DNA from 3 places in the Rhodoferax fermentans genome. Region 1 is predicted to be linked to each of the others. Evidence: predicted binding sites of a transcription regulator. Region 1 holds the regulator's gene; each other region holds the start of a gene.
The links. Region 1 encodes FliA, which starts transcription of late flagellar genes. Its sites were predicted from a motif close to CTAAAGTTTNNNNNNNNNNNGCCGNTA; they were not measured.
Positions count from the first base shown of each region.

Region 2: a site for FliA is predicted at 3,780-3,806, ahead of RF819_RS04295 (FlxA-like family protein). Genes of this name have one in related genera too.
Region 3: a site for FliA is predicted at 5,578-5,604, ahead of RF819_RS11850 (flagellar protein FlaG). Genes of this name have one in related genera too.

Region 1 covers NZ_MTJN01000002.1:4,403,342-4,411,213, reverse strand. The annotation lists gene flgE (flagellar hook protein FlgE) at 1-665, opposite strand, end outside; gene RF819_RS20590 (flagellar hook assembly protein FlgD) at 695-1,348, opposite strand; gene flgC (flagellar basal body rod protein FlgC) at 1,367-1,771, opposite strand; gene flgB (flagellar basal body rod protein FlgB) at 1,796-2,245, opposite strand; gene flgA (flagellar basal body P-ring formation chaperone FlgA) at 2,429-3,169, shown strand; gene flgM (flagellar biosynthesis anti-sigma factor FlgM) at 3,266-3,598, shown strand; gene RF819_RS21375 (hypothetical protein) at 3,645-4,040, shown strand; gene RF819_RS20560 (RNA polymerase sigma factor FliA) at 4,156-4,872, opposite strand; gene RF819_RS20555 (hypothetical protein) at 4,872-5,615, opposite strand; gene flhF (flagellar biosynthesis GTPase FlhF) at 5,608-7,047, opposite strand; gene flhA (flagellar biosynthesis protein FlhA) at 7,044-7,872, opposite strand, start outside.
Region 2 covers NZ_MTJN01000002.1:857,873-865,744, reverse strand. The annotation lists gene RF819_RS04315 (PDDEXK family nuclease) at 1-515, opposite strand, end outside; gene mog (molybdopterin adenylyltransferase) at 612-1,211, opposite strand; gene yjgA (ribosome biogenesis factor YjgA) at 1,208-1,861, opposite strand; gene pmbA (metalloprotease PmbA) at 1,935-3,377, shown strand; gene RF819_RS04295 (FlxA-like family protein) at 3,442-3,771, opposite strand; gene RF819_RS04290 (branched-chain amino acid ABC transporter substrate-binding protein) at 4,027-5,178, opposite strand; gene RF819_RS04285 (amino acid ABC transporter ATP-binding protein) at 5,323-6,081, opposite strand; gene RF819_RS04280 (amino acid ABC transporter permease) at 6,108-7,211, opposite strand; gene RF819_RS04275 (amino acid ABC transporter permease) at 7,227-7,872, opposite strand, start outside.
Region 3 covers NZ_MTJN01000002.1:2,533,294-2,541,165, forward strand. The annotation lists gene RF819_RS11830 (heavy metal translocating P-type ATPase) at 1-1,977, shown strand, start outside; gene RF819_RS11835 (ATP-binding cassette domain-containing protein) at 2,121-3,044, shown strand; gene RF819_RS11840 (ABC transporter permease) at 3,074-3,895, shown strand; gene RF819_RS11845 (dipeptidase) at 3,977-4,954, opposite strand; gene RF819_RS11850 (flagellar protein FlaG) at 5,068-5,475, opposite strand; gene RF819_RS11855 (GMC family oxidoreductase) at 5,816-7,411, opposite strand; gene RF819_RS11860 (serine/threonine protein kinase) at 7,578-7,872, shown strand, end outside.

The DNA.
Region 1 (7,872 bases):
GTGGCGACGTCATACACGTCCCAGTTGTCGGTGGTGGTGGTGGCTGCCTTCGAGAAATAGAGATTGAGCGGAACCGGTGTCCCCTGGGAGTCATACACCGGCAGTGCTGTGCCGTAGGTACCTCTCGGGGTGGGGGGGGTGACCGATGCGGCCTCTACCGCTCTGGCATCCAAATTGAATTCTGCGGTGATTTTGGTGGTCTGTTTGCCAGCGATGGGTGCGGTGGTCGGTAACTGCAGTTTTTCGGCCTTTGTGCTGGTGGTGTTGCCCGCGGTGTCTGTTGGGTAACCCATCAGGTTGGCGCCTGTGTTGGTGATGATGTAGCCATCTTTGTCGAGCTTGAAGGAGCCGTCGCGGGTGTAGGCGATCGAGTCGTCTGGTTGGGTTAGCTGGAAGAAACCACCGCCGTTGATCGCCACATCCAGACTGTTCCCGGTGGTGTTGATGTTGCCTTGCGTGAACTGCTGCGCAATGGCCGCCACAGCGACACCAATACCCGCTCCGGCGCTGCCGCCAGCGGCGCCCAGTGATGAGGCCACCAAGTCACCGAACTCGGTGCGCGAGGACTTCATGCCGGTGGTGTTGGCGTTGGCGATGTTGTTGCCGATCACGTCCAGGCTGCGGCTGGAGGCGTTGAGCCCTGAGAGTCCGGTTTGGAATGACATGGTGGGTTCCTTGTTAAATCAGTGGGTGATCACAAAATGGCTTTGATGCTGCTGTAGGGGACCGCGCTGCGGCCCGCCAGTTGCACATTCATGACGCCGTCTTCGCTGCTGACGGATTGCACCTTGGCTCGGACCATGGCGGTGTTGTCGATGGCTTTGCCACCCAGGGTGGCGGTGACCTTGAAGGTGGGGTTACCGCTGGCGCTGTATTTGGAGGCATCCCAGGAGAAGTTGTGCTGACCGGCCCCCAGCGCGCCCAGGTTGATGGTGTCGACCACGGTGCCGGCAGGCGACAGGATGTCGACCTTGACGCTCTCGGCACGTGCCGCCAGGCTCACCACACCGGCGGCTTTGCCTTCGCTGATGGACAGGGTGTTGCTCGCCAGCAGCACGTCGCGACCAACCATATTGGAGCCCTGCAGCATCTGCATGGCGGTGAACTGGTCCCCCATGTTCTTGAGCGTGTCGTTCACTTGCTGGATACCGGTCACCGTGTTGATTTGCGCCATCTGACTGGTCATCTGGGCGTTGTCCATCGGGTTCATCGGATCCTGGTTGTTGAGCTGTGCCACCAGCAGCTTGAGGAAACGGTCTTGCGCCACCTCCGAGCTGGATTTGTTGGTGGTGCTGGCGCCAACGGTCGATGAGCTGGTGCTGGTGGCAGAGGAGGTTCCGGTCAACATGAGGGTGTCCTTGAAAAATTATTGACCCATCTGCAGCGTTTTGAGCAGCAGGGTTTTGGCGGTGTTCATCACTTCAACGTTGTTCTGGTAAGAACGCGAGGCGGAGATCATGTTCACCATCTCCTCCACCGGGTTGACGTTGGAGTAGTTCACATAACCATCGGCATCGGCCGAGGGGTGATTCGGGTTGTGCACACGTTTGAACGGCTCGTTGCTCTCCGTGATCGAGCTGACCTTGACCCCGGCCGTGGCGTCACCACCCATGGGGGTGGTCTGAAACACCACCTGGCGGGCCTTGTAGCCCTGGCCGTCCGGCCCGGCGACAGCATCCACGTTGGCCAGGTTGCTGGCCACCACATTGAGGCGCTGCGACTGGGCGCTGACGGCGCTGCCGGAGACGTTGAAAATTGAAAACATCGACATGGTGTTGCTCCGCAGGTGTCAGGTCTATTGACCCTGAATGGCGGCCAAAATGGTTTTGGACTGGCCGTTGATAAAGCGCAGGGTGGACTCGTAACGCACCGAGTTGTCCACAAAGTTGGCCCGTTCGCGGTCCATGTCGACGCTGTTGCCGTCCACGCTGGGCTGGGTTTGTACGCCGTAGCCCATGGCGTTGTTGCCGCTCAGTTCACTGTTGACCACGGCGGGCAGCTGCAGGTGCCTGCTGTCGGTGATGCCTGTGCTACTTTTGAGACTCAAGCCCTTGCCAGCCTTGGAGAGTTCGCTATCACTTGTTTGGGTCTGTTGGCTCAGGGCTTCTTTGAAATTGAAATCACGCGAGGCATAGCCGGGGGTGTCTGCATTGGCCATGTTGCTGGCCAGAATGCGTTGGCGTTCGGCACGCAGCACCAAGGCTTTGGCATGAAAGTCCAAACCACTGGTTAATTTCGCGAACATCAAACACCTCTGCTTTCTGTGATTTGGGGCCGCTGCTTGTGAGGCGGGCGGATCACGGTCTGGCAGATTATGAAAACGCTGTCGCTTTTCTAAACCCCGAATAAAGGGGCAAACCCCGTTTACTTGTGCCGTCTATTCAAGGGTGTCACGATGACAATGACTGTCATTGTCTAGGGGTACGTCATGTTGAATCACTTCTTGCGATGGTCTCGCCGCCTGATGCTCGCCACCCTGTGGGCGGCGGCTTTTTCATGGCATGCCAGCCATGCCCAGACGGCCACGCCCGCGGCCCAGGGTGATGATCTGTATGTATCGGCGCAACGTTGGGTCAATGACATGCTGTCTCAACAACGCAGCGAGTTGCCGCTGCGCATGGAGGTGGTGGTGGGCCAGCTGGACCGCCGACTGACCTTGGCGCCCTGCGCCCATGTTGAACCCTATTTGCCGCCCAATGTCCGGCTGTGGGGCAAGACGCGTCTGGGTTTGCGCTGTGTTCAGGGGGCTGTCAAGTGGAATGTTTTTTTGCCGATCACGGTCAAGGCCATGGGCCCGGCCTGGGTGATCAAAGGCCAGGTGGCGCCCGGCACCACATTGCAGGCCTCTGATGCCATGGCGATGGAGGTAGATTGGGCCGAGGGCAACGCTGCCATTGTGGCCAACCAGAGTGCCTGGGTGGGCAAGGCCGCCACCCGACTGCTGTCCACCGGCCAGGCCCTGCGCCAGGACATGGTCAAGGCCCCGCAGGTCTTTCAAACCGGCGCCCAGGTGCGGGTGGTGGCCGTGGGTCCCGGTTTTAAGATTGCCGCCCGGGCGCAAGCCTTGTCTGCCGGGGTGCTTGGCCAGAATGCGATGGTCCGTATGGAGAATGGCCAGGTCATCACCGGGACGGTGTCTGACGAGCGCACTGTGAGGGTTGTGTTGTGAGTTTTGGGGCGATTTTGCAAATAGGTTTAAAGTTGCGGCTGTTTTTGCCGAAAGTGTTCCTACGAGGCTACTCTTACAGTAGTTTTGGAGACCACCATGACCACCATCAAGCCCACCGACAACCACGTTGCCATCAGCAGCACCGCTGCTTCTTTACCTGCCAAGAATGGTCAGGTGGCGGGTACGCAGGTGAAACCTGGCGCCAGTGCTCCCAAAAGCGCGCCAACAGCAGGTGTGGCGGTGACCGTGTCCAGTCTGGCCCGGTCTTTGGAAATGGACGGGTCCGGCGACGTGGCAGATGTCGACATGGCCAAGGTCAGCACCATCAAACAAGCCATTTCGGATGGCACCTATGTGGTCAACCCCGGCGTGATTGCCGACAAGTTGTTGTCCAACGCGCAGGACATGTTGAAACGCAGCAGCGTTTGATTCGGGGCAGTGACACTGCCCTGGCTTTTAGCTCAGGGGGTGCACCATGCCAAACCGCTTGATCCAGTCTCATCTGGACACCATTGACGCCCACCTCGACCAAGTCTCTCGTTGTTTGCTCGACCCGGATTCCGGCGATCTGGTCCATGCCAGTGCCAATTTGCAAGCCGCTGTTATTGAGTTGTCGCGTTTGCCGCAAATTTCTGCGCTGAATCAGGAGCTGCCGTCGCCGCTGAAGCTGCGTGTGCGCCAAACGATGGCGTCGTTTGATGCCTGTCGGGAGGCTTTGATGCGCCGCAGCTTTCTCGCCGAGATCTCGCTGGGCACTCTGATTCCAGCCACCCGCAATCCCACCTATGCGCCCGCAGCGGGCCGGTTCAGCCGCCAGCCCTATGGCAGTGCCGGACGTCAAAGTGGTGAGTTCCAGGTGATCAGCGCCTAATTCGTTCTGTTGTTGCTGCCTTGATGCACCCCTGGGTGCATCAAAGTGTTTGGCAAGGGTGTCCGGACGGGCCGGCTGCGAGCCTGATTGGCAGGTATGCCAATACCGCTGCAGCTCAGTGGGTGCGCATTTTGGCCCGCAGGCGGGCAATCGACTGGCTGTGTAACTGGCAGATGCGTGATTCGGTCACGTCCAGCACAGCTGCAATTTCTTTCAGGTTCATGTCTTGCTCGTAGTACATGCTCATGATGTACTGTTCACGTTCGGGCAGGTTCTTGATGGCGGCCACGAGGGCTTCGCGCAGGCGTTGGTTGCGCAGCATGTTCAGGGGGTCGGCCTCGGTGTCACCCATATGCCGATCCAGAAAACTGTCTTCATCATCTGAACCGTGGTTCATGTCTTCCAGATAGACCAGCTGGGTACCTTTGACCTTGCCCAGCAGGCTCTGGTAGTCACTCAGGCTCATGCCCAGATCGGCTGCGATTTCACTCTCTAGCGGGCTACGGCCCAGCCGGTGTTCCAGGCGGCGCAATGACTCCTCGATGTCTTTCTGGCTCTTGCGTGTGCCACGAGAGACCCAGTCGTTCTCGCGCAATTCGTCCAGCATGGCGCCGCGGATGCGTTGGGTGGCAAAGGTTTCAAACTGCACGCCCTGGGTGGCCTCGAACCGTGTCAGCGCTTCGGACAGACCAATCAAACCGACCTGGATCAGATCGTCCACCTGCACGTTGGCAGGCAGCTTGGCCATCATGTGGTGCGCCAGCTTGCGTACCAGGGGCTGGTACTGGCGAATCAGTGCATTGCGGTCCAGTTGTCCCTTGGCGGTGTACATCAATGCACCCTCCCCAGCGGCGCGTGGTTCAGCGGGATGGCACTTTCAAGCAGTTGCATGGCCAGCCGGGTGACATCGTCCTGCGAGCGGTCTGCGCGGGCGCTGGCGGTGATGGTCACCGGTTTGATGCGGTAGCCCAGGTGGTTCGAGGCACAGTTCATCACGGTTTGGACGGGTGAGGACAGTGGCTTGGGCATGGTGGTGTTGGCGTCGGCCACGATATTAGCAACAGTTGGTCGCAGTTGGCCATTCACCAACAGCTGTTTCAGGGCCTGGTAGGCGGTGATCGTGGCAGCCTGGGCCGGTGGAACGACCACCAGCGGCGCCAGGGCGCTGCCGCGCAGCAACAGAGTCAACGATTCAGCGTCGGCATACACCAGAACCACTGCGTAGGCTTTGAATAACTCCCCCACCGGGCTGGTCAGCAAACCATGCACCGACAAACGGGCCAAGCCCAATGCTGCAGGAATGACGGACCACGAGACCGGGTTGCCCTCATCCATCTGGCGATCCAGCGGGTTGTTGAGCCATTGCGCCAGCCCAGGGTTGTCCGGTGACTCTGGGGTGTGGCCGTCAAGCACCATCACTGACAAACCCTGGCTGACCCAACTGGTACACAGACCCCAAAGCAAAGGCAACTCACCTTGCTGCTGGCCATGGCTGGTGACCGCAATCAGTCGGGGCACCTGTTGCAAAGCCAGGCTTTGCAAGCCAGCGGCCTGATTGATGCAAGGTTCAAGCATGAAGTTGTCCCGGTTGCATCCGGGTGGACTCGGCAAAGAAGAAGCCCAGATCTGTCATCTTGGGGTCAAACGCCGATTTGGCCGGTGAGCGCATCGACATTGCAACAAGGTTGCTGGCATCTGCGCGTTCCCAGTCTTCGGGAACCTTTTGGCCGGTGGTGACGCCTCTGAGCACCAGCTGGTGGCGGATCGTGGCGTCCAGTGCCGGCCCAATCTTGGCCGCCTCATCTGTTTTGGACAGGATCGTTTGTTGCAGACCGGTTGTTTTGAAGGAATTGACCATGTCATCCAGGGTGTCCCCGTGGCCACCTGCATTGAGGACCAGCAGGCGATGGATTTCTGGCAGGTCCAGCGTGTCCATCATGTCGCGTTTGCGCGGATCATTGGGGGCAATGCCGGTGGTGTCGATCAACACCATCTTTTTGTTGGACAGCAGTCCCAGCAGGTCTTGCAAGGCTGCACGGTCGTGTGCCAGATGGGCCACCACCCCCAGCATACGGCCATAGGCGCGCAACTGTTCATGGGCACCGACCCGATAGGTGTCGAGTGTGATCAGACCAACGCTGGCCGGGCCGTACGTGCGAGCGCACAACCCGGCCAATTTTGCAGCAGTGGTGGTTTTTCCGACGCCGGTGGCGCCCACCAGTGCGTAGGTGCCCCCTTGTTCATGGATGGCACTGGAGGCTGCATCGGTGCGCAGATTGCGGGTCAGCACGTCCATGACCCAACGTGTGGCGTCGGCGGCATTCAGGTCTTCCGGCATACGTTCCATGATGGTTCTTGCCAGCGCGGGTGAATAGCCGGAGCGGATCAGCTTGAGCATCAGGTTGGAGTGGATCGGGTTCTGCCGTGCCTGGCCAAGCCAGGTCAGGGTGTTGAAGCGGTCCTCAATCAGCGTTTTCATGGCGTGTAATTCGTCCACAATGTCTTGCGACGGGGCGGCCGTAGGCGCTGCCAGGGGTGCACGTGGGGCTGCCTTTTTCACTTGTATCGGGGCTATGTCGGGTGTCACCGACACGTTGCGTGCAACTGGCGTGGGTGTGGGGCGGATCGCCGCACGCGCGGGTGGTTCTGACAGCTCTTGTTGCGCTGGTGTGGTTTGAACGGCCATAGCTTCGTGACGGCGGCGCAGCATGCGCTCACGCACATAGTCTTGAAACGACAGGGTGCTCATAGCCAACTGGGCGGTGTCCTCGATCACCTGGCTGTCCGGGTTGACGGCTGGCGCGGTTTTGGCTGGGGCCTGGCGCTGTTTTTGCCGGGCTTCCTCGTTGCGGTCCAGTGCTTCCAGCGTGTCCTCTCCCGTGGCCACCACTTCAACGCCCGAGGCGGTGGGGCGGTTGGACAGAATCAAAGTGCCGTCCCCAAAAGCCATGCGTGCTTTGGCGAGGGCTTCCCGGGCGGTGGGGGCAGTAAAGCGTTGGATGTTCATGATGCTGCGCCTTTAAGGATGGGGCCAATTCGGATGGTGTGTGATTCAGGTATTTCGCTGTGACCCAACACCTGCAAGCGCGGTGCGACACGACGCACCAGTCGGGCGATGGCGCTGCGGATCTGGTCCGGCACCAGCAGGCAGGCAGGAATACCAATCTCTTCTTGTTTGAGGGCCATTTCAGCGGCTTTTTTGGTCAGGATGTCAGCGACACCCGGGTCCAGTGCCTGGCCTTGACCCGTGGTGTTGCCCAAGGCTTGAACCAGCAGGCGCTCCAGCGATGGGTCGATGGCAATCACGTTGAGCTCATGGGTTGGGCCGTAAATCTGCTGCACGATGGCGGGCGACAGGGCCACGCGCACCCGTTTGGCAAGCTCTGCCGGGTCGTTGGTCGCGCCAGCATGCTCGGCCAAAGACTCGATGATGGTGCGAATGTCCCGAATGTGCACGGACTCTTCCAGCAACAGCTGCAACACTTTCTGGAAGACGGCAATCGGAACCATTTTGGGGATGACTTCTTCAATCAGTTTGGGTGCCTGCTTGGCCACGTGTTCTACCAGTTGTTGGGTTTCTGTTCGGCTGAGCAATTTCGCCGCTTGAACTTGCATCAAGTGTGACAAATGCGTGGCCATCACAGTCTCGGAATCAACCACGGTAAATCCAGCCATTTGTGCCGCTTCTTTTTGCTGGGCATCGATCCAGTGTGCGGGCAGGCCAAATGCGGGGTCGGTGGTGGGGGTGCCGATCAACGGGGTGCTGATGCCACCCGGGTTGATGGCCAGAAACATGCCAGGAAAGGCTTCACCTTCACCCACAATCACGCCA
Region 2 (7,872 bases), 3.5 Mb from region 1:
TGGCTCAGGTTGGCCAGTTCCAGATTGACGTTGCTGTGGCTGTTGCGGTAGGCCCAGCGGATGCGATTGAGCAGTTCACCATACAGTGCAAAGTTGTCACTCAGAGCCCGCGCGGCGTCGTCAAAAAAGCCGGTGGTATCAACGGCTGCGTGGTCAAACCGGGCCTCGATCTGGCGGGCGGCAAACCACTGTTGGAGCGGCAGATGTTGCTCAGCGGTGGCCAGTTGGCTGGTGTTGTGTATGTTGAGCTGGTTCAAAGGCATGGCGGGCGGGATGGCCGACGGTGCCGGGCTGCTTGCAATGGGGTTGGCGGGTGCTGCGGGCTGGTCAGCCGCCTTCAGCGCCTCGATCTCGCGCAAGGCAGCAAAATACTTTTCAACCAGCTTCTCGGCGAAAAAAACCGTGTCATACACACTGCTGGGGTGGGCGCAGCGTGCGCAAGGGATTTTGCTGTCAGGCAGCAGCGGGACGGTTTCAGCAATGAATCCACACTTGTTGCAGCGGTAGATCGGCATGATGATGCGATTTATTGAGGGGTTGTGATAGCAGTGAAACGACTATAGTTATAGGAGCTATCAGCCCTTATTTTAAGAGGGCTAGCGGCACATTTCTTATGAAAATGTGCGAATAGCGGTTTTTGGCCGGAACGCCTGGCACACCGCTGCATCTGTTTCCAGGTAGGGCCCACCAATCAGGTCGATGCAATAGGGTACGGCGGCAAAAATGCCGGGCACCCGCTGCTTGCCGTCGTTGTCTTTCAAGCCTTCCAGCGTTTCGGCAATCGCCTTGGGCTGACCCGGCAGGTTGATGATCAGTGTCTGATCGCGGATCACGGCCACCTGGCGCGACAGGATCGCGGTGGGCACAAAAGCCAGGCTGATCTGGCGCATCTGTTCACCAAAACCGGGCATCTCCTTGTGTGCCACCGCCAGCGTTGCCTCGGGTGTCACATCGCGCAGGGCGGGGCCGGTGCCGCCGGTGGTCAGCACCAGGGCGCAACCGGCTTCCACCAGCGCAATCAGCGTGGCTTCAATGGTGGCTTGGTCGTCCGGGATCAGGCGCGGCTCAAACTGCAGCGGGTTTTTGAGGGCGCGTGCCAGCCAGCTTTGCAGGGCAGGCAGGCCTTTGTCTTCGTAAACACCGCTGCTGGCCCGGTCGCTGATGGACACGATGCCGATCTTGACCGGTGGGTAGGGTGAGCCCGTGCTCACGATGCCTCGTTGCTGGCGCTAAAGGGTGGGGTATCGGCGTCCGGGTCGGGGATGGCGCCCAGGGCCTCACGCACCAGCTGGAAAATCTCGCGGTAAGCGCGGCCATGGCGCACGGCAGCGCCGGGTTTTTCGGGCACCGCGTCTTTGCGGGCCTGACGGATCAGGGCGCGCAATTGCTGGGTGTCGGTGGTCGGGTACTGCTCAATCCACTGGCCTGCGGCATCGTCCTGCGAAATCAGGCGGTCGCGCCATTGCTCGGCCTGGTGCAGCGCCAGATTTTCAGCAGCTGAGCCATTGGCCTGCTCGTCCAGGGCAGCACGCACCGCATCCACCTCGGCTGGTTCGAGCTTGCGCATCATCTTGCCGATGTACTGCATCTGGCGGCGTTTGCCCTCGAAGTTGGTGATGCGTTTGGCGTCCGCAATCGCATCGCGGAACTTGTCGCTCAGGGGCAGACGCGCCAACAGATCGGCGCGCAGGGTCAGCAGCGCTTCACCGAGTTTTTGCAGCTCGGTGCTTTCGCGCTTGAGGTCGGTGCGGCTCAGATCGTCGGTGCCTTTGAGCTCGGCTTTGAGCTCAATATCGCGCTCGCTGCCCTCGGCCACAAACTCGCCGCGCACAAAATAGCCTTTTTTCAGTTTTCTTGACATAGCCAAGTATCATAGCCGCCGCTATGAATAAACCCAAACGGACCTGAGTGCCAGTCACGCAGCCGCCTTCACCATGCCTTCCATCGCTTCCAAAGCCACCCCCCGCAAACGTTCCTCCACTGTGACGCCGAGCCAGCCCAGACGCACTCCGGCTCCCGCTGAAGCGGGGTTTGCCTACAGCCGAACTTTCTTTGAGGATCTGGTGGACAGTGCCATTCACCACGCCAAAAAACTTGGTGCCAGCGACGCCTCGGCGCATGCCTCCGAAGGCAGTGGCCTGAGTGTGTCGGTGCGCAAGGGTGAGTTGGAGAACGTCGAGCGCAACCGCGACAAGTCGCTGGGCATCAAGGTGCATATCGGCCAGCGCCGGGGCAATGCCAGCACCTCGGATTTTTCTCAGAAAGCCATCGAACAGACGGTGCAGGCCGCGTTTGACATCGCCCGCTTCACCGCCGAAGACCCGTTTGCTGCCTTGCCCGATGAGGCCGACATTGCCCAACCGGGCGAGCAGCGCACTGATCTCGACCTGTTTTTCCCCTGGGCCATCACCAGCGAGCAGGCCGCACAGCTGGCCTTGCAGACCGAAAACGCCGCCTTGAGTCTCGACAAACGCATCACCAACAGCGAAGGTGCGGGTGTGTCTGCCCAGCAGTCGCACTTTTTCAGCGCCCACACCCATGGTTTTCGCGGTGGTTATGCCAGCTCGCGCCACTCGGTGTCGGTGTCGCCGATTGCCGGCAAAGGCGCCAACATGCAGCGCGATTACTGGTACAGCTCGCAGCGTGATGCGGCCGACCTGGCCTCGCCCGAGGCGATTGGCCGTTACGCCGCTGAGCGCGCGCTGAGCCGCCTCAAATCCCGCAAGATTGCCACCACCGAGTGCCCGGTGTTGTTTGAATCACCGCTGGCGGCGGGTTTGCTGGGCGCCTTTGTGCAGGCGGTGAGTGGTGGCTCGCTCTACCGCAAGAGTTCGTATTTGCTCGATTCGTTGGGCAAACAGGTGTTTCCGAAACACATCGACATTTTGGAGGACCCGTTTGTCAAACGGGCCAAAGGCAGCTCGCCGTTTGACGACGAAGGTGTGCGGGTACAGGCGCGCAGCGTGGTGGAGGCGGGCAAGGTGCAGGGGTATTTTCTGGGCAGTTACTCGGCGCGCAAACTGGGCATGAAAACCACCGGCAACGCGGGCGGTTCACACAACCTGACACTCACCTCACGCCTGACCCGCGCGGGTGACAACCTGGATGCGATGTTGCAACGCCTGGGCACCGGCCTGTTTGTCACCGAGCTCATGGGGAGCGGTGTCAACAGCGTCACCGGCGACTATTCACGCGGTGCCAGCGGTTTTTGGGTGGAAAACGGCCGCATCGCCTTCCCGGTGGAAGAGATCACCATCGCTGGCAACATGAAAACCATGTTCAAGGACATCCTGGCGGTGGGTGCCGATACCTACAACCAGGGTGCCAAGACGGTTGGCTCAATTTTGATCAAAAAGATGAAGGTGGCAGGCAGCTGAATACCGCTGCCCTGTGCGGGCGGTGTCGCCCGCGCCGCTTTGCCGGTTGAGTGAAGCTGTTGCTTCAGATGTAGACGTCGACCTGAGAGCCCAAGGCCTTGTCGCTGCTGGCGGCGGCAGCCTGGGATTTGTTCTGGGCCGCACTGGCCTTGCTGGCCTGTTCTTGCTGTTTCTGATTCTGGATGGCCGCAATCTGGGCCTGAATGGCCAGGATCTGCGCCTGCAACAACTGCACCTGTTGTTGCTTGGCCTTGGCCTCCATGTTGGAGGTCGCCACGTCCCTCAGTTGCTGGGTAAGGTCCCTGAGCTGCTTTTGCAACTGGGCAATCTGGCTGGCGCTGCCAGCCGAACTGCTGCCAGATGTGCTCGAGGAGGAAATGCCTGTGACTTGCATACAGATGTCATCGGCACAGAGCTCGCAGACTTGAGGTCTGGTGGACCAAACGGCATCAACTGGTCGCTAGCCATCACTCTGGATGGCATTCTGTTTATGGCGAAATAGGCCTGTAGCCCTTGATCTATAAGGGCTCAATGCTCTTTATTTGATTGTTTGGCCGTGCACCGCTCAGCCAAAAAATGCGCTGCCGCCCGGTTGGGACAACAGCGCATTTTTTTTTGGGGAGCCCCACTGGGTAGTGGGGCGGGCGGATCAGTTCAGCGCAACACGTGCTTTGCCCTTGAAGCTGTAGAGTGTGACCGCCGGGGTGCTCAGTTCACCCTTGGGGGTGAAAGCGATGTTGGCGGTGATGCCCTTGAACTGTGTCTTGCTCAGGAAAGGCACATAGACCTGCGGGTCAACCGAGTTGGCGCGCTTCATCGCGTCCACCAGCACAAAGGTGGCGTCATAAGCGTAGGGGCTGTAGATCTGGAACTGGCCTGGGAAACGTGCGTCGTAGCGCTTTTTCCATTCAGGGCCACCCTGCATTTTCTGCACCGAGGCGCCGCCGGTGGCGCAGGTCACGTTGACCAGGTTGTCGGACAGGCTGGCGAGTTCGGGCAGTTTTTCGGTGCACAAGGCGTCACCACCAAACAGTTTCACATTGGGCAGGCCCAGTTGCATCATCTGGCGCAGCAGCGGGCCGGCTTGGGCGTCCAGGCCGCCGTAGAAAATGGCGTCGGGCTTCTTGCTCTTGATCGAGGTCAGGATGGCGGTGAAGTCCGTGGCTTTGTCTGTGGTGTACTCGTTGGCAACCACTTGCACACCACGTTGTTCGGCGGTGGCCTTGAACACATCGGCCAGACCCTGACCGTAGGCGGTGCGGTCGTCAATCACCGCCACCGTCTTGATCTTGAGTGTGTCGTTGGCAAAATAAGCCAGGGCTGCACCCAGCGAGTTGTCGTTGGCGATCAGGCGGTAGGTGGTGTTGAAGCCGCGCTTGGTCACGTCCGGGTTGGTGGCAGCAGCGGTGATGTGGGGAATGCCACATTTGTTGTAGATGCTCGAAGCCGGGATGGTGGTGCCCGATTGCAAATGGCCCACCACACCCGCCACTTTGGAGTCACATAACTTTTGCGCCACGGCAGTGGCTTGGCGCGGGTCACCGGCGTCATCTTCCGGGGCCAGTTCAAACTTGATCTTCTTGCCACCAATCACCAGCGCCTGGGCATTGATGTCATCAATCGCCATGCGCACGCCGTTTTCTGTGTCCTTGCCAATGTGGGCAATACCACCCGAGGTCGGGCCAGCGTGGGCGATGCGTACGGTTTGCACGTCTTGCGCATGCGCCAGGGAGGAGCTCAGGGCCAGCACAGCAGCAGCTGTCAGGGTGAGCGAAGCAGCGGAGGAAGTAGAGGTTTGCATGTGATTGATCAGAAGTTGCGAAGGTTTCAGGCGCCATGCGGCCCCTGAACCTGCGATCTTACTGTCTGCACACTTTCGGTGCGAGCATGCACCACCTGGATCAATCCAAGTCAAGCGTGATTTACGCGGCTAATAAGCGTGCGCTCAATGCCCCAGAATCTTCGACAAGAAGTCCTTGCTGCGTTCACTTTGCGGGTTGTTGAAGAAGTCGTGCGGGTTGTTCTGCTCAACGATCTGGCCTTGGTCCATGAAGATCACACGGTCGGCCACCGCCTTGGCAAACCCCATTTCATGGGTGACACACAGCATGGTGATGCCCTCGCTGGCCATGGCAATCATCACGTCGAGCACTTCCTTGATCATCTCGGGGTCGAGTGCGCTGGTGGGTTCGTCAAACAGCATGATCTTGGGTTTGAGGCACAGGGCCCGCGCAATCGCCACACGCTGCTGTTGGCCGCCCGAGAGCTGCAGCGGGTATTTGTGCGCCTGTTCGGCAATACGCACCCGTTTGAGCTGGACCATGGCCTTTTCCTCGGCCTCTTTTTTGGGGATCTTGCCGACCCACATCGGTGACAAGGTCAGGTTTTCCAGCACGGTGAGGTGTGGGAACAGGTTGAACTGCTGGAACACCATGCCGACTTCTTTGCGCACCTGGTCAATCGCCTTGATGTCGTCGGTGAGTTCCACACCATCCACGATCAGGTGGCCTTGCTGGTGTTCTTCGAGCCGGTTGATGCAGCGGATCAGTGTTGATTTGCCTGAGCCTGAGGGGCCACAGATGACAATGCGTTCGCCCTTGGCCACGCTCAGGTCAATGTCGCGCAACACATGGAAGTTGTTGCCGTACCACTTGTTGACTTTGTCAAACGTGATGATGGGGGAGGTGGTGTTGGTTTCAGCCATGGTGGTGTTTGGTTGAATGGGGAAAATCAGCGCAGCTTGCTCTTGTTGACCTGTTTTTCCACCCAACGGCTGTAGCGGGACATGGAGAAACAGAACACAAAGTAGATCAGCGCAATGAAGAAGTAGCCTTCGATGATGTAAGGACGCCAGTTGGCATCGGAGTTGACACCGAGTTTGAGCGCACCGGTCAGCTCGTACAGGCTCACGATGGTCACCAGCGAGGTGTCCTTGAAGGTGGAGATGAAGTTGTTCATGATGCCTGGCACCACCATCGCCAGCGCCTGCGGCAGCACAATCATGCGTTGTGTCTGCCAGTAGCTCAGCCCCAGCGTGGCGGCGGCCTCGACCTGGCCTTTGGGAATGGCCTGCAGGCCACCGCGGATCACTTCGGCCATGTAGGCCGCCGCAAACAGTGTGATACCGACCAGCACACGCACCAGCACATCAATCTGCGTGCCCTGGGGCATGAACAGCGGGAACATGAACGAGGCCATGAACAGCACCGAGATCAGCGGCACACCACGGATCAGTTCGACATAAATGGTGCAGAAGCTGCGGATGGCCGGCAGCTTGGAGCGTCGGCCCAGTGCCACCAGCAGGGCAATCGGGAAACACAGCACCAGGGACAGCGAGGACAGCAGAATGGTCAGCGGCAGGCCTCCCCAGCGGTCGGTGTCGACCTGGGTCAGGCCAAACACCTTGCCGTACATCAGTGCAAAAAACACCGCCAACACGGCCAGCCAAAGCAGCGGCAGCCAGGCTTTCCAGAAGCTGCGCATACAACTCACCACCAGCAAGCCGGTCAGCAAAATGGTGGCAATCAAGGGCCGCCACTGTTCTTCATACGGGTAACGGCCAAACAGGATGATGCGGTACTTCTCGGAAATCACGCCCCAGCAGGCGCCGACACCTTCGGCATGGCAGACCTCGTAGTGAGGCGACCAGCTGGCGGAGATCAGTGCCCAGTGGATGGCCTGGGGCAGCAGCCACAGCAGCAAGCCGCCAATCACGAAGGTGCCCAGGCTGGTTTTCCAGTCGGCCAGCAAGTTGCTCTTGATCCAGGCCAGCGGGCCTTCGGAGTTGACCGGCGCAGGGCGCGGTGCAATCGGTTGAAAAGTGGTTGAGGTCATTTGGTGTTGTCCTGTTCAACGCTCTTTGATCGCCGCGCGGCTGTTGTACCAGCCCATCAGCAGCGAGGTGCCCAGTGAGGTGATCAGGTACACCAGCATCACCAGCGAGATACATTCCACCGCGCGGCCGGTCTGGTTCAGCGCGGTGTTGGCAATCGACACCACATCGGGGTAACCAATGGCCACGGCCAGCGAGGAATTTTTGGTCAGGTTCAGGTACTGGTTGGTCAGCGGCGGGATGATCACCCGCAGCGCCTGCGGCAGCATCACCAGGCGCATTTCCTGTTGTTGCGACAGACCCAGCGCCGAGGCCGCTTCACCCTGGCCGCGTGGCACCGAAGCAATACCTCCGCGCACCACCTCGGCAATGAAGGACGCGGTGTAGAGCGTCAGGCCAATCAGCACCGCCAGAAACTCGGGCGTCAGGGCACCGCCATTCTCAATCGCAAAATCCCCCTTGACAGGGCGGTTCAGTTCGGTGGGGGCACCACCCAGGGCCCAGCCCGCCAGGCTGCAGGCGACCAAGATCAGCACCGGCACCCAGAACGCACTGCGCAATTGCCCCGTGGCTTCAAACTGGCGTTTGGCCCAGCGTCGGTACAGCAGCACCAGCGCCACCCCAGCCAGCAGACCAAAGGCGGCCCAGAGTTGGCCAGCCGCC
Region 3 (7,872 bases), 1.9 Mb from region 1:
CGGCTGGCGTGGCGAGCGCGTTCTTTGACGATCACGTTTGCCCCCGACGAGACCGATGTAGAGCGGCTCACAGCCGCCTTGCGCGACCTGCACCTGCCGCCCCATCTGCCGCAGACCCCGGCGCACCCGGTGCATGGCAAGGCGTGGATGCCGGTGGCCGCCAGTGCCGCCTTGTTGCTGAGCACCAAGCAGCTGTCACCACCGTTGCAACGTGCGACCACACTGACCGCCGCCTTGCCGCTGTATGGCGAGGCGCTGGGTGATGTGTTCAAGGAGGGCATCAACTCGCATGTGCTGGAGGCCTTGGCGGTGGCGATCTCCACTGCCAGCCAGGACTACGTGGCCGCCAACACCACGGTCTTCATGCTGGCCTTGGGCGAGTACCTGGAGAACTCGATTGCCCGGCGCTCCAACGACCTGCTCAAGAACTTGCTGCGTCCGGACACCGGCTGGGTCTGGGTCGAGCAGGACGGGGTGGAGCGTCAGATCGAGGCCTCCGAGGTGACGGTGGGTGCCACGGTGATTGTGGGGGCTGGTGCGGCTATTCCCGTGGATGGCACCGTGCTGGGCGGTGAGGCCATGGTCAATGAGGCTTCGATGACCGGTGAGGCGGTACCTGTGTCACGCCGCCGGGGTGATGTGGTGTTGTCAGGCACCGTGGTTGAGGAAGGGCGGTTGCGCATTTATGCCGAACATGTCGGGCGCAAGACGGCGGCCGCACGCATTGCCGACTATGTCGAGCAGTCCTTGCAAGCCAAAAGCCAAACGCAACTCGGTGCGGCCCGGCTGGCCGACAAGCTGGTGCCGGGCGTGCTGGGCCTGGCCGGTGTGACCTGGTGGCTGACCGGTGACTGGCGCCGTGCCGCCGCCGTGCTGCAGGCCGACTATGCCTGTGCCCTCAAGCTGGCGACCCCGGTGGCCTTCAAGTCGGCGATGTTCCGTGCAGGCCAAAGCGGCATTTTGATCAAGGGTGCTGACGTGCTGGAGCGGCTGGCCGAGGTGGACACCTTTGTGTTTGACAAGACCGGCACCCTCACCACCGGCCATCTGGCGGTGACCGATTCGATCGCTTTTGACCCGCAGTACAGCGCCGAGGACCTGATTGACTTGGCCGCCTCGGTGGAGGAGCATTACTTCCACCCGCTGGCGCTGGCGGTGGTCCAGGCGGCGCGCCAGAACCAGGGCCGCCACTTTGACCACAAAGAAGTGGAATTCATTGCTGCCCACGGCGTGGCCACGGTGATTGAGGGTCAACGGGTAGTGGTGGGCTCGCGCCATTTTGTTGAGGACGACGAGGGTGTGCGCATCAACACCCGCCAGCGCCAACGCATTGAGCGCTTGTTTGCCCAGGGCAAGACCCTGCTCTATATTGGTTTTGGTGGCCGCTTGCTTGGGGTGATTGCCCTCAAGGACCAGTTGCGCGAGGCCAGTGCGGCCACCGTGGCGCGCTTGCGCAGCCTGGGTGTCAAACGTATCGTCATGCTCACAGGCGACCACCCCGATCGCGCCGCCGAGATTGCGGCACAGATCGGCCTGGATGAGTTTCATGCCCAGTTGTTGCCTGAGGACAAGGCGGCACTGGTGGCGCAGATGAAGGCCGACGGTGCCAAACTGGCCTTTGTTGGCGACGGCATCAACGATGCACCGGCGCTGGCGGGCGCGCATGTGGGTTTTGCCATGGCGCAAGGCGCCGACATCGCCCGCCTGAGCTCGGACATCGCCTTGCTGGAGGACGACATCGCGCGGGTAGCCGACGCCAAGCAACTGGCCAACGCCACCCTGCGCCTGATCGGGCGCAATTTCAAGCTCACGGTGGGCCTCAATTCCGCCATCCTGGCCGCCGCGGCAGCGGGCAAGCTCACGCCGGTGGCGGCGTCGGTGGCGCACAACGGCAGCACCATTGGCATCCTGCTCAACGCCCTGCGTGGGGGACAGGCTGCGCTGCCCAGACGGCGGGCACAGTTGTCCCCGCGCTGATGCGCTTTCGGCCGGGCTCTGACCGGCGCTTCGGGCTGCCAACAACGGCCGCTGTGTTGGCTTTTTGCCTTGGACTGTCCGGCCGGGCAGGGTTGATCTGGCGACCTTGTCGCCACGGTTGCCAGCTCGGTCACAATTTGGCCATGAGTGAACCCATCTTTTCAGTACAGGGCCTGGTCAAACGTTACGGCGAGGCCACCGTGGTCAACGACATGTCCTTTGCCATTGCGCCGGGTGAATGCCTGGGCGTGATCGGCCCCAATGGCGCGGGCAAAACCACCACCATCCGGATGTGCCTGGGCCTGACCGTGCCCGACGCGGGCAGTGTCAACGCGTTTGACCTGCAGATGCCGCGCGACGCGCTGGCCATCAAGGCCCAGCTCGGTGTGGTCAGCCAGATGGACACGCTGGACCCTGATTTCAGCTGTGCCGAGAACCTGCTGGTCTACGGCCGCTACTTTGGTTTGAAAGACAAACAGATTCGGGAGCGTATCCCCAGCCTGCTCGAATTTGCCAGCCTGACGGCCAAGGCCAACGCCAAACCCGGTGAGTTGTCGGGCGGCATGAAGCGCCGCCTTAGCCTGGCGCGCGCGCTGGTCAACAACCCGCGCCTGCTGCTGCTGGACGAGCCGACCACTGGGCTGGACCCGCAGGCGCGCCACCTGATGTGGGAGCGCCTGCAGCTGCTGTTGCAGCAGGGCAAGTCGATTTTGCTGACCACCCATTTCATGGACGAGGCCGAGCGCCTGTGCAACCGCCTGCTGGTGGTGGACCACGGCAAAAAAATCGCCGAAGGCGCACCGCGCGACCTGATCCGCCAGCATCTGGAGCCCGATGTAGTCGAGGTGTTTGGCAACGGTGCGCTGGCGCTGGTGGATGCGCCGCTCAAAGCCTATGCGGCGCGGGTTGAGGTCAGTGGTGAAACCGTGTTTTTCTACACCGCCGATGCCAAACCCTTGCTGGCCGCGCTCGCCGCCCACCCGCAGTTGCGCACCCTGCACCGCCCAGCCAATCTGGAGGACTTGTTCCTCAAGCTGACCGGCCGCCAAATCCGTGAGGACGCTTGAATACTATGACAACAAGAGCTACAACCCCAATGGCTATCAGGGCTGAGGGCCAAAAAGCCCCATCGATCTGGCGTGCGCCGGAACTCTCCATGCGCTGGTGGCCGGTGTTTCTGCGCAACCTGCTGGTGTGGCGCAAGCTGGCGATTCCGAGCCTGGTCGGCAACATTGCCGAGCCGCTGATGTGGCTGCTGGCCTTTGGTTACGGCATGGGTGCCTTGATTGGCCAGGTCACGGTCGACGGGGTGCAGGTGCCTTACATCCTGTTCCTCGCGAGCGGCTCAATCTGCATGAGCGCCATGAATGCGGCCAGTTTCGAGGCGCTCTACTCCGCGTTTTCAAGGATGCACGTGCAGAAAACCTGGGACGGGATCATGAACGCGCCGGTCAACCTGGACAACATTGTGCTGGCCGAGATGTTGTGGGCTGCCTTCAAATCGCTGTTCACCGTGACCGCGATCCTGGGGGTGATGCTGGCCTTGGGCATCAGCTACAGCCCGAAACTGGTGCTCGCCTGGCTGGTGCTGGCGGGGGTGGGCATCACCTTCAGTTGTGTGGCGCTGATCTTCAACGCGCTGGCCAAGGGGTATGACTTTTTCACCTACTACTTCACGCTGTTTTTGACGCCGATGATGTTCCTGAGCGGCATCTTTTTCCCGCTGGACCAGTTGCCGCCGCTGGTGCGCGCCGTGTCGCACTGGCTGCCGCTGACCAACGCGGTGGCGCTGGTGCGCCCGCTGTTCATGGACCAGTGGCCCATCGACTGGTTGCGCCCGCTGCTGGTGTTGGTGGGGTTTACCGTGGGCGGCTTCTGGATCGCGCTGGCGCTCACACGCAAGCGCTTTCAGGGTTAAGCGCGGGCTGTCACTTGCTCTTGTTGATATAGCTACTAGCCCTTGATGTGCAAGGGCTAGAGGCCAATTTGATATTGAAATTCAGAGAGGTTTCGCCGCCCAGACCTGGCCCGCCACCCGCAGCATATTGCCGCCCAACACCTGCTTGGCCTCAGCCTCGCTCATGCCCACCGCACACAGGGCTTCGGGCAGCTGCTGCCAGGTGTCGATCGGCGCGTAGTGCATGCCGCTGATGGCCTGACCATAACCGGCGCTTTGGGGCCACCAGTAGCTGGGGTCAAAGTCGCCGGGCGGGGTGTCATTGAGTTCGGGCTGGGAAAACCCATTGTCCAGGCCAATGCCCACATGGTCGATGCCGACCAGGTTGGCCACATAGGCGGCATGCCGCGCCACATCCACGACGCTGGGTTGCTCAACCCCCAGAAAACGTGACACACCTGACACACACACCACCCCACCGGTGGCCGCGCAGGCGCGGATTTGTTCGTCGGTGATGTTGCGGCCATGGTCCACCAGGGCCAGCGGGTTGGCGTGGCTGAAGGCCACCGGCTGACTCGATGCCGCCATGATCTCCAGGCTGCAGTTGCGCCCGGTGTGGGAGCAGTCTATCAGCAGTCCGGCGGCATTCACGGTCTCGACCATCTGGCGCCCAAGCGCGGTGAGGCCGCGTTTCTCGTCGTGACAGCCATCGGCCACGCTGTTGTTGCGGTTGTAGGCAAAGTGGATCTGGCGCACCCCCAGGCGCGCGTAGAGCGCCACCATCTCGGGCTGCTCCAGCAGCGGCATGGCGCCCTCCAGGTCAAAACCGATGGCGATCTGGCCATTTGCCTGGGCGCGGGCGATGTCGGCCAGGTTGTTGACCTGCACATACTTGTCCGGGTGGGCCGCGATGGTGGCGCGGTAACCGGCGATCACCGACATGATCTGAGGCAGCGGGTTCATGTCCATGCCGACGTTGATCGACACATAGTTGAGCCCGTAGCTGCGTAACTGGTTGATCGGTGCAAAACTGGCCTGCGGGTGCAGCGGCAGGCACATGTGGGCGTCCCAACGGGTCATGGTGTTCCAGCGAAGTTGTTGTTGGTTTTGGGCTTGTGTCCACCGCAAGCAAGCCCTGGTTAGTCGGGCTGCTCAAACGCCCGGCGACACGGTGCAGTCAGGGGGGGAGTGTGTCACACCTTGCGGTTCAAGATCAGGCCACGCTGGAACTGGTCCATGGCACGTGTCAGGGCCAAGGCTTCCTCGCTGGGGAACTGGCGGACCACTTCCTGGGTGGCGCGGTCGATGAACTTGACGATGGAGCGACCGCTGGTTTTGTCCACGGAAAACTGTAACTCCGGCGCCAGTGTTTGCACCCGTTGTTTCAAATCCTCGGTGGCCCGTTGGATCTCTTCTTCCGACGCTTTGGGTCTGCTGGCAGATGCCTCGGTTTTGGCCCGGTTGTTGCCTGAGTTGTTGCGCAGGTTGTCTGTTGCAGCCTGGACCGGATGCACTCCAGGCACCGGACTGACGGGTGCACGTGTCACCGCCGCGCCTGCAACTGGGGGTGGGCTGTTGGGGGTTGATGCAATCGGGTTCATGCTGCACTCCTGTTTTCAGTCGCAAGTGTCTGGTCAGAGGCCAGACAACGATGGGCGCTTCACCTGCCATCGGTGATCCGATGGTAGCGATCCGTATATGTATAACGGCTGTTGGATCTGAAACTTGAGTGCCTGTGTTTGTGTGCTCAATAATGCCGTTAGCCCAATCAATAAAAGGGTTAATAGCTATCAAATTTGACAAATTTGATGTGGGGCAGATGTTGGCGCCTGACGTCCGGCATGAACTCGATCACGCGCTGCACCGCCGTCAGACTCCGCGCGTTGTAGATCGAAGCCCGCATACCGCCCTTTGCAAGGTGCTCGGCGGGCATGAGGCCAATCAGGGCAGCTGGTCAGCCCTGATCATATCGGCCGCCTTCTCAGCAATCATCATCACTGGCGCGTTGGTGTTGCCGCTGATGATGCTGGGCATGATGGAAGCGTCCACCACACGCAGGCCCTGCAGCCCATGCACACGCAACTGCGCGTCCACCACGTCCATCTCGGTGTTGCCCATGCGGCAACTGCCGACCGGGTGGTAGATGGTGTCGGCGTAGTCTCGGATCACCCGCTCAATCTGCTCATCGGTCTGCGCGCTGGCGGTGGCTGGCAGCTCCCTGCCTTCAAAGCGGGCCAGGGCGGGTTGTTGCAGGATCTCGCGCATCAGCTTGAAACCGCGCACCAGGCGATCCATGTCGTCGCGGTGGCTCAGAAAGTCGGGGTCCACCAGTGGCAGGGCCAGCGGGTCCTTGCTGGCGAGCCGGATGCTGCCCGCGCTCTTAGGCCGCAGCAGGCACACATGGCAGGAGAAACCATGCCCCCAGCTCAGCGTGCGGCCGTGGTTGATGAGTTTGCCCACCACAAAATGCAGTTGCAGATCGGGCGTGGCCTCTTCTGGCTGGCTCTTGATGAAGCCACCGGCCTCGGCAAAGTTGGTGGTCAACAGGCCGGTGCGGTGTTGGCGCCATTGCAGCATGCCTTGTCCTATCTTGATACCGCCCCCCAGCGACAGGCCAAACAGCTCGGTGTTGTTGTGTACATGCACCACCTGCACGATGTCCGGGTGGTCATGCAGGTGCTGGCCGACGCCGGGCAGTTCGTGCAAGGGCGCGATGCCGGTGTCAACCAGGTGTTGGTGCGGCCCGATGCCCGAGAGCATCAGGATCTGTGGCGACTGGATGGCCCCGGCGCAGAGCAGCACCTCGCGCTGGCAATTGAGCTGTTTGAGCTGGCCGTCCTGCATGAACTGCACACCCACAGCGCGTTTTTTCTCCAGCAGGATACGTGTCACCTGGGCGCCGGTGAACACCTGCACATTGGGGCGCGCCAGGGCCGGTGTCAGATAGGCCTTGGCAGCACTGCATCGTTCACCGCCTTGGTGTGTGACTTGGTACAAACCCACACCTTCCTGGCTGGCCCCATTGAAGTCCGGGTTGATGTGGTGTCCGGCCTGGGCGGCAGCCTGCACAAAACGCAGGCCAAACGGGTTGGGGCTGTGTAAATCCATCACATTGAGCGGGCCGTCTCCACCATGCAGTTCGTCAGCCCCACGTTCGTTGCCCTCAGACTTCTTGAAGTAGGGCAACACATCCTGCCAGGCCCAGCCCGGGTTGCCAAGCGCTGCCCAGCGGTCATAGTCTTGGCGCTGGCCGCGGATGTAACACATGGCGTTGATCGAGCTGGAGCCACCCAGCACCTTGCCGCGCGGCTGGTATCCACGGCGCCCGTTCAGCCCAGGTTGCGGTGTGGTGTTCAGGCCCCAGCCCGCCAGGCTGAACTTGGCCAGCACGCCCAGGCCGGCCGGGCAGTGGATCAGCACGCTGCTGTCTGGTGGACCGGCCTCCAGCAGGGCCACGGTGGTGTTGGGGTCTTCCGACAGGCGTGCGGCCAGCACACACCCTGCCGAGCCGCCGCCGATGATGAGGTAGTCAAACATATGAGGTCTCCCGGCGCAACCAGAGTCTCTTCGCTGTTATTTTGGGCAGGCCGTGGACGCAGGTTAGCGCAAAAGCAACGGGGGGTTTAGAGGTGTTTGCCAAAGCGCACGCAGGGCGGATTCTTTCGGGCATGATAGTGGGCTGAATAATACGGGAGCGGGCATCGTGCAGGAACAAACATCGTCTGACGGACACCCCTATCAAGCTCTGACGCCCGATCTGGTGCAGGATGCACTGGTCAGCATTGGCCTGTATGGGGATGGCCGACAGATGGCCCTGAGCTCCTACGAAAACCGGGTTTACCAGCTGCATCTGGACGATGGCAGCACCGTGGTGGCCAAGTTTTACCGTCCCGGACGCTGGAGCGAGGCGCAGATTCTGGAAGAGCATGCGTTCTCTGCCGAGTTGATGGACGCAGAAATTCCGGTGGTGGGGCCGCTGGTGATTCAGGGGCGCACCT